2 regions of the Modestobacter sp. SSW1-42 genome follow, and region 2 is predicted to be linked to the other one. Evidence: riboswitches for the same ligand, from Rfam matches in the RefSeq annotation. Region 2 holds a riboswitch; the other holds the start of a gene.
The links. Region 2 has a riboswitch for thiamine pyrophosphate ahead of ACGBYP_RS18350 (alcohol dehydrogenase catalytic domain-containing protein). Riboswitches for the same ligand answer to the same signal wherever they lie in the genome.

Region 1 (4,555 bases), on a different contig from region 2:
GGTGGGCGAGAGGTAGGAGTCGATGCCGGTCTCGGCGAAGCGGGCCCGCTCGGCGACCCCGCCGGTCAGGTAGTGCCGTCCGAAGGAGGCGGTCACGAGGTCCGGGTCGGCGCCGAGGACGACCTCGTAGCTGGGCGCGTTGTCCGCCAGCCGGGGCACCGACGCGTTGGCGTCGGCGAGCTCGGGCAGCACCGGGTCGGTCCAGGACGCGGTGCCCACGACCCGGTCGCCCAGGTCCAGGGACAGCAGGATCTCCGTGACGCCCTGGTCGAGGGAGACCACGCGCTGCGGTGGCGCCTCCACGGTCAGCTGCTGGCCGCAGTTGTCGATCACCAGCGGGTAGGTGGTGCCGCCCTCGCCGGCCTCGGCGGCGCTGGGCTCGAGCACCGGCTCGGAGGCTCCACAGGCGGTCAGCGCGCAGACCGAGACCACGGCGGTGGCCACGAGCCCGATCCGGCCGATGGGCGTCCTCATGCTGCCGTGCTCCTGTCCTCGGTGCGCGCGCGGGCCACCCGGCGGATCTCCGGCGGGTCGGGTTCGGCGCACGCCGCTGTTGGGTAAGTGTTGCCTAACCTAACGCACGTCGCCCGCGGCCCCGAGCGCCCGCCGGACCGCCCGATCGCACGGCGACAGATGAGAAACTGCGCCGTCCGCCGTCTGGACGGGTGACGAGACCGGCGCCGGCCGGTCCTGACGCTGAGGAGCCACGCACATGGGTGCCATCAAGGTCCACGAGTTCACCACCGTCGACGGCGTGGTCGACGTCCCGATGTGGACGGTCGACTACGGCTTCCCCGACGACCTGTCGTCCTCGATCGGCGAGCTGACCGGGTCGTCGGCCGGCATCCTGCTGGGCCGCACCACCTTCGAGATGTTCGCGCCGGCCTGGTCGACCCGCACCGTCGAGGACGACGAGGGCGCGCCCTTCTTCAACGACACCACCAAGTACGTGGTCAGCTCCACCCTCACCGACGCCGAGTCGGTGTGGCGCAACTCGACCGTGCTGGGCGGCTACGCCGCCGACCGGGTCCGGGCGCTCAAGGACGAGGTCGACGGCGACCTCTACGTCAGCGGCAGCGCCACCCTGGTGCGGGCGCTGCTGGCCGACGGCCTGGTCGACGAGCTGCACCTCTACGTCTACCCGGTCGCGGTGGGCACCGGCATCAAGCTCTTCCCCGAGGGGACGGCGCAGACGCTGTCGCTGCGCGGCGCCGAGGCCCTGAGCAACGGCGTCGCCCACCTGACCTACGGCCCCGCTGCCTGACCCCTCGGTCCCCTCCCGGGGCCGAAGTCGCGACTTCGGCCCCGGGAGGGGACGACCGCAGGCGTCAGTCCGGGAGGGCCTCGCCGGGCTCGGCGAACAGCGGGAACACCGCCCGGACGCCGGCCTGCTCGAGCGCGGCGTCTGCGCTGCCGGCGGCCTCGGCGGCGGGCGGCGCGACCAGCACCTCGAGGCCGTCGCCCTCGGGGCGGTCGCGGGCGCTGGTGACCAGCCCGGGGTGCTCGGCCAGCAGCCGCTCGGCCTCGGCGCGCAGGTCGGCGGGGCGGAACTCGGTCGGCGCGAGGGTCAGCTCGAAGCCCTGCGCCCCGTCGAGCACGCGGCGCACCGCGGCCGGCGGCTCGCCGAACCAGCGCACGGTCAGCCGCTTCCGGTCCAGGCTGATGCCGGGGGTGCCGTACTCGGGGGCGTCGCCGGCGGCCGCGGACAGCCGCTCGAGCAGGTCGTAGATCGCCGTCGGGCCGCCGGGGTAGACGACGAACTCGCCGCGGCCCACCTGACCGGTCGGTGCCGCCCTCTTCCCCGACCCCTTGCGCGCTGCCACGGCCCCATCCTCCACGCTGGGGCCATGGAGCTCGACGGAGCACGCATCTGGGTCACCGGCGCCTCGACCGGCATCGGCGCCGCCCTGGCCCGCGAGCTGGCCGATCGCGGTGCCCGGGTGGCGATCAGCGCCCGCAGCGTCGACCAGCTCACCGAGGTGGCGGCGGGCCGGATGGCCGTCGTCCCGGTCGACGTCACCGACCGGGCCGCCACCGTCGCCGCCGGGCAGGCGGTGCGCGAGGCGCTGGGCGGACTGGACGTCGCCGTCCTCAACGCCGGCACGTGGTCGTCGTTCCACGTGGAACCGTGGGACTCCCAGCTCTTCAGCGACCACCTGCAGGTCAACGTGATGGGCGCGGTGCACACGATGGAGGCCGTCGTCCCGCAGATGCTCGGCGCCGGCGCCGGGCGCATCGTCGGCGTCGCCTCGGTCGCCGGGTACCGCGGGATGCCCGGCTCGGAGGCCTACAGCGCGGGCAAGGCAGCGCTGATCAACCTGCTGGAGAGCCTGCGCGGCTCGCTGGCGCCGCGCGGGGTCGTCGTCCAGACGGTCAACCCCGGGTTCGTGACCACCCGGATGACCGACCGCAACCGCTTCCCGATGCCGTTCAAGGTCCCCGCCGAGGTCGCCGCGCGCACCATCGCCGACGGCATCGCCCGCGACCGGGCCGAGATCGTCTTCCCGCTGCCGATGGCCGTGCTGATGAAGTTGGTCCGGGTGCTGCCGGTCCGGGCCTGGACGGCGCTGACCGCGTCGATGGCCCGCCGCGGGCTGCACGGCGGGCCGGAGCGCCGGCAGGGCTGAGCCACCCTGCCGACCGGTGGGCCGGGTCCCGCGGCGGCGCACCGGTCGGCGCGGTGGCTCGACCCGCGCGGTCGGGCGGCGGCGGTCTAGGCTCCTGCCACACACACGACAGGGGAGCGCCTCGGCGCTGAGAGTGCGGGCAACCGCAGACCCTCGAACCTGATCCGGGTCATGCCGGCGCAGGGAGTCTGGAGGAGCACCATGGCCGAGAAGGCCGTCCGACCGATCGACGCTGCCCCCGGGACGACGTCCTGGCGCACCGTCGACATCATCGTCACCGCCGTGCTGGGCGTCGCCTTCGGCCTCGTCTTCTGGCTGTGGGCCCTGGTCTTCTCGGCCACGGGACCCGCCTTCGCCGGCTTCCCGCCCGCCCAGGCGGTGCTCTACGGCGTCTTCCTGCTGCCCGCGGTGGTCGCGCCGCTCGTCGTCCGCAAGCCGGGCGCCGCGGTGTTCGCCGAGCTGATCGGCGCCGTCGTCGAGGCGCTGTTGGGCTCGCACTTCGGCAGCACCGTCGTCCTCTACGGCCTGCTGCAGGGCCTGGCCGCCGAGCTGGGCTTCGCCGCGTTCCGCTACCGCCGCTTCGGCTGGCTGCAGGCGCTGCTGGCCGCGGCGCTGGCCGGGCTGGCCGCCACCTTCCTGGACTTCGGCTACTACTACCCGGACTGGACGGCGGCCTGGAAGACCGTCTACCTGCTCCTGGTCGTCAGCAGCACCGTGGTGATCGCCGGCGTCGGCGGCATGGCGCTGACCCGCGCACTGCGCGCCAGCGGCGCGCTGTCCTCGTTCACCGCCGGCCGCACCCGCGTGTGAAGGAGGACCTCGCCCCCCAGGCGAGGCCGGCCCGGTGACCCCGGTCGCAGTGCGGCTGGCCGGCTGGGGCTTCCGGCACGCCACCCGCCGGGCCTGGGCGGTGCAGGACGTCGACCTGACGGTGGCCCCCGGTGAGCGCGTGCTGCTCACCGGGGCCTCCGGCTCCGGGAAGTCGACCTTGCTGCGGGCCCTCGGTGGCCTGCTGGACCCGGAAGCCGGCGACCCCGCGGGTGAGCTGACCGTCGACGGCGCCGTGCCGGACCGGCGGCGGCAGCGGGTCGGCATGGTCTTCCAGGACCCGGACTCCCAGCTGGTGATGACCCGGGCCGGGGACGACGTGGCCTTCGGGCTGGAGAACACCGGCACCGCGCCGGCGCTGATCTGGCCGGCGGTCGACGCGGCCCTGGACGCCGTGGGCTTCGACCTCGGCCGCGACCGGGCGACCGCCGCGCTGTCCGGCGGGCAGAAGCAGCGACTGGTGCTGGCCGGTGCGCTGGCCACCCGCCCGGGGCTGCTGCTGCTCGACGAGCCGACCGCCCAGCTCGACCCCGACGGCGCCGCCCAGGTGCGCGCCGCGGTGCTCCGCGCGGTCGGCGCCCGGGACGCCACCCTGGTGGTGGTCGACCACGACGTGGAATCGTGGCTGCCGCTGGTCGACCGGGTGGTCGAGCTGCTGCCCGGCGGCGGCACCGTCGAGCACGGGGCCGGCTGGCGGCCCGCGCCCCCGCGACTGCCGGCGCGGCGGCAGCACTCCCCCGGCGAGCAGCTGCTGGCCACCGAGGCCGCCGGGTACACCCACCGCGGCAGCGACGTCCCCGGGCTGCGGCCCATCGACGTCGTCCTGCGCGCGGGCCGGACGCTGGCCGTCACCGGCCCGAACGGCACCGGCAAGTCGACGCTGGCGCTGCTGCTGGCCGGGCTGCGGGCGCCCACCACCGGCCGGGTCACCGCGGGACCGGCGCTCACCGCGGGGCTGCGCCGTCTGGAGCGCCCGCCGCACCGGTGGCGGGCCGGTGAGCTGGTGCAGCGGATCGGCACGGTGTTCCAGCAGCCCGAGCACCAGTTCCTCACCGGCCGGGTGCGCGACGAGCTGTCCCTGGGCGCCGGCGACACCGCGC
Region 2 (4,555 bases):
ACCCTGCGGGCCGCGGTGCAGTCGTCGTGGGAGGTGCTGGAGAGCGCCACCCTGGTGGGCGCCGAGCTGCTCGGGCAGGCCGGCCGGCTGGGCGTGCTGGCGCCGGGGGCGGCCGCCGACGTCCTGCTCTGCCGCACCGACCCCTCGGTCGACGTACGGGTGCTGTCGCGGCCGGAGGAGACGCTGGCGACGGTCGTCAGCCGCGGCCGGGTGGTCGCCGGCTGACCGGCCTCCCGCTCGGCGGGGCAGACGGCCTTGCGCCGCACCTGGCTCGCCGGCTCGGTGCTGTTCACGGCGGCACCCTGGCCAGCTGACGGGACGATCCCGTACCGGTTTCCCGCGCGCGCCGCCGCCGTCGTCGGCCCCGGACCTGCCACGCTCGCCCGCACGCTCGAGCGGAGGTGCACCGATGACGCAGCTGACCGTCTCCCCCGGCACGCGTGCGGCGGCCGGCCCCGTGCTGGCGGTCGCCGGCGGGCTGGTCACCGGCGGGTTCGCCGCCTGGGCGTACTACGGCGAGGCGTTCCGGCCGCTGGCGCACAGCTTCGGGCTGTGGATCGCGCTGCTGGCGCTGCTCAGCGCCCGGCGCCCGGTGCGCGAGGCGGTGCTGCGGTCGGTGCTGGCGCTGGCAACCGCAGTCGTGGCGTTCTACGTCGGCAAGGACGTCATGTACGGGATCGAGTACCCCGGGCAGCCGTACGCGGTGGACCTCGGCGAGCTCGTCCAGTGGCTGGTGCTGTCGGTGGTCGCCGGCTCGCTGCTCGGCTGGGCGTTCCGCCGGATCGGCCGCCCAGGGCACGCCGGCGCCGCCTCGACCGCCGCGGCGCTGGGACTGCTGCTCGCCGACGCCTACCGCCGCAGCTCGAACTACCCGGCGGACGCCGTCGTGGTGGTCGGCTTCGCCGTGCTGGCCGCCGTCGCGGTGCTGGCGGTCGCCGTCCGCTCGCCGCGGCAGCTCGCCGAGGTCGCCCTCTGGACGGTGCCGGCGGCAGCCGCCGGCTGGGTGCTCGTCTCGGCTCCCGACCTCCTCGAGCAGCTGCTGATCACCGGCTCCCTCTGACCCAGGCGGACGCCTCTCCCCCGGCCGCCCGGCCGCACCAACGAGGCGGCGAGCCGTTCAGGTCAGGAGGGAGCCGATCAGGATCTCGGTGCCGTCGGGTCTCCAGGTGCGCCAGCGGTGCCCCGGCGGCGCGCCGTCGTCGCGCTCGACCCGGAACCCGTGGTGGACCTTGGTGTGGTGCCGCTCGCAGAGCAGCGCGGAGTTATCCAACGACGTCTCGCCGCCGTTGATCCACTCGACGAGGTGGTGGACGTCGCACCAGTGCGTCGGCGCCCCGCACCCGGCGAACACGCAGTGCCCGTCCCGGTTCTCCACCGCCCGGCGCAGGTGCGACGGCACCACCCGGTGGGTGCGACCCACGTCCAACGGCAACCCGTCGGGCCCCAGCACGATCCGGGTGACCGTCGCGTCACACGCCACCCAGCGGGCCCGCGCCGCCGACAGCGTCGCGCCGAACCCGGTCCGAGCGGCGTCCGGGCCGGTGGACGGGTCGACGAGGTCCTCCAGGTCGACGGTGATCACGACGTGCGGCTTGACCGTCCGCAGCACCGGCAGGCTCCCGCCGGCGAGCTGGTTGTCGGCCAGCTGCACGAGGGCATCGGCATTCTGCTGGCTCCGGGTGCGGGTGTCGCCCTTCGGGCGGTCGGCCTGCACGATCGACTCGAGGGCAGCCTGCACCTTCTCCCCACCCACCGCATCCAGGTCGAACCGACCCGTGACGCTGCCATCAGCGTGCTTCGCGATCGACAACCGCCGCCCCTCGGTCGGGTCCGGTTCGGCGCCGTCGGGATCGAGTGCGGCCTCGAAGGCCCGCACCGCGACGACCAGCGTCTGATGCGGCGCCTCGGCTGCCACGGTCGTCCATGCCTCGTCGAACGGCGCCAGGTCGATGCCCTGCTCCTCGGCTCGGGCCCGTTCCGTCGCGCCGACCGCGTGGGCCACCACGTCCACCTGCCCCGCGCTCACGGCACCCTCGGCGAACCCGTTCGCCAGCACCGGGAAGTGCTCCAGCACCCGTCCCGACCGCACGATCCGCGACGCCTCCGCTGGTGCGAGCCGAGCGCGCCCGACCAGCCACGACCGCATCGTCCTGATGCCGTCGTGCTCCGCGGCCTGTGTCGCCTCTCCGTGCCGCACCGTGCGCGTGAGCTCGGCGCTGGCCCGGTTCACCACCTGCACCAGCAGGGCCACCCGGTCCAGCACCTGACCATCCGACAAGACGTGCAGCTCATCCGTCGCCAGGGCGTCGAGAGCCGACTGCAACTCGCTCACGACACCCCCTCAGCCGTTCGAACAGGTGTACGAATCCTATCCATGACGACCGACCAGAGCAACGCGAAACCGCAGGTCACATGCTCATCCACAGATGTGCCAGACCTCTTGACGCGCAACAGGTCAACCCGATCGGCGACCGGCCGTACGACGTCCCAGACCGCGCGGCAGACTCGCCCGGTGACGACCGACCCGGTGATCTGCTCGGCGAAGGGCTGCCGCGAGCCGGCGGCCTTCCGGCTGATCTGGAACAACCCGAAGCTGCACACCCCCGACCGGGAGAAGGTCTGGGCCGCCTGCGCCCAGCACCGCGACCAGCTCTCCGACCACCTCTCGGTGCGCGGCTTCCTCCGCCGCGTCGACCCCCTGGAGCAGCCCCGGTAGGTTCGCCCGTGCACACGGGAGCCCGGGCGCGGGCTGAGATGGCGGACGTCCCCCGCCGACCGTCCACACCTGATCCGGTTCATGCCGGCGGAGGGAGCTGCCCGATGCTCGCGGCGCGCTTTCACGGAGCCCACCAGCCACTCGCCCTGGACGACGTCCCGGTGCCCGACCCCGGCCCGGACGAGGTGCGCGTGCGGGTGCACGCCGCCGGCGTCTGCGGCACCGAGCTGCACTTCACCGACGGGCTGTACGCCCCGTCCCGGACGCCGATGACGCTGGGCCACGAGGCCGCCGGCGTGGTCGACGCGGTCGGCGCCGACGTCACCGGCTGGGCGCCCGGCGACCGGGTGGCCGTGTACTACTACCTGTTCTGCGGCCGCTGCCGCTGGTGCCTGCGCGGCCGGCAGAACCTGTGCCTGGCCCCGCGCGGCGTCCTGGCCTTCGCCGCCGACGGCGCGTTCGCCGAGCAGCTCGTCGTCCCGGCGCACTGCCTGGTCCGGCTGCCCGATGCGGTGTCCTTCGACGCCGCGGCACCGCTGTGCTGCGCGGGGACGACGGCGGTGCACGCGCTCACCGAGGCTGCGGTCGAACCGGGTGAGGTGGTCGTGGTGCTGGGCAGCGGCGGCGTCGGGTTGGCCGTCGTCCAGGACGCACGCCGGCGCGGGGCGACCGTGATAGCGGTCAGCCGCGACGCCGCCCGCCGCGAGGCCGCGCTGCGCTCCGGCGCCACCGCCGCGGTCACCCCCGGCGAGACCGCTGACGCGGTGGCCCGGCTCTCGGGCGGGCAGGGCGCGGACGTCGTGGTCGAGCTGGCCGGGGTGACGGCGACCCTGGAGCTGGCCACGAGCGTGCTCGGGCGGCGCGGGCGGCTCGTGCTCGTGGGCTACAGCGCCGACCCCCTCACCGTCAGCCCGCTGGGGATGGTGGTCGCCGAGCAGCGCGTGATCGCCAGCGTCGGCAACACCCTGGCCGAGCTGGAGACCGCCGTCTCGCTGGCCGCCACCGGCCAGCTGAGCCCGCCGGTCGCGGCGACGATGCCGTTGTCCCAGGTCAACGATGCGCTCGACCGTCTTCGAGCCGGCGAGGTGACCGGCCGGCTGGTCCTGCACCCCTGACCCTTCGGGGGGCCGTGCAACCATCGACCCCCGTGGCCCGACGCAACAGCAAGGCCGACCCGCTCCCCCGCGAGGTCGGCGTCCTGGCGATCGTGGCCTTCGTCGTCGCGCTCGGCTTCGGTGTCGTGGCCCCGGCCATCCCGCTCTTCGTCCGCGACTACGGCGTCGGGACGACGGCCGTCGGCTTCGCGATCAGCGCGTTCGCCTTCTTCCGGTTCGTCTCGGCGTTCGGCGGCGGGGCGCTGGTCGAGCGGGTCGGTGAGCGGGTGGTGCTCGCCGCCGGGCTCGGGATCGTCGCGGTGACCAGCGGGCTGGCGGGGCTGGCCGGCAACTTCCCGCTGTTCGTCGCGCTGCGGGCGGCCGGCGGCATCGGCAGCGCGATGTTCACCGTGGCCGCGCTGTCGCTGCTGCTGCGCACCTCACCGGCGGCCTCCCGCGGCCGGGCCGCGGCCACGTACCAGGGCGGCTTCATCCTCGGCGGCATCGCCGGCCCGGCCGCCGGCGGCTTCCTCGCCGAGATCTCCCCCCGGGTGCCGTTCTTCGTCTACGCCGCGTTCCTGCTCGTCGCCGGCAGCGTCGCGCTGGTGCTGCTGCGCCCGGCGGCGCTGCCGCCGGCCGACCCGCCGGTCACGCCCGCCGTCGACCAGGGCGGGGGCGGCGAGCCCTCCACCGCCGCGGTGCCCCCACCCGGCACGGACGGCGGTGGGCTGCGCGCGGCGCTGCG

Region 1: linked by a shared signal. The riboswitch ahead of ACGBYP_RS20370 (ECF transporter S component) and the one ahead of ACGBYP_RS18350 (alcohol dehydrogenase catalytic domain-containing protein) in region 2 are both predicted to bind thiamine pyrophosphate.

The regions. Positions count from the first base shown of each region.
Region 1 covers NZ_JBISCA010000006.1:234,162-238,716, reverse strand. The annotation lists gene ACGBYP_RS20390 (ABC transporter substrate-binding protein) at 1-474, opposite strand, end outside; gene ACGBYP_RS20385 (dihydrofolate reductase family protein) at 713-1,264, shown strand; gene ACGBYP_RS20380 (hypothetical protein) at 1,329-1,823, opposite strand; gene ACGBYP_RS20375 (SDR family NAD(P)-dependent oxidoreductase) at 1,848-2,627, shown strand; TPP riboswitch at 2,728-2,830, shown strand; gene ACGBYP_RS20370 (ECF transporter S component) at 2,829-3,437, shown strand; gene ACGBYP_RS20365 (ABC transporter ATP-binding protein) at 3,472-4,555, shown strand, end outside.
Region 2 covers NZ_JBISCA010000005.1:211,705-216,259, forward strand. The annotation lists gene ACGBYP_RS18330 (amidohydrolase family protein) at 1-225, shown strand, start outside; gene ACGBYP_RS18335 (DUF6518 family protein) at 410-1,060, shown strand; gene ACGBYP_RS18340 (DUF222 domain-containing protein) at 1,118-2,332, opposite strand; gene ACGBYP_RS18345 (hypothetical protein) at 2,513-2,716, shown strand; TPP riboswitch at 2,721-2,830, shown strand; gene ACGBYP_RS18350 (alcohol dehydrogenase catalytic domain-containing protein) at 2,821-3,831, shown strand; gene ACGBYP_RS18355 (MFS transporter) at 3,864-4,555, shown strand, end outside.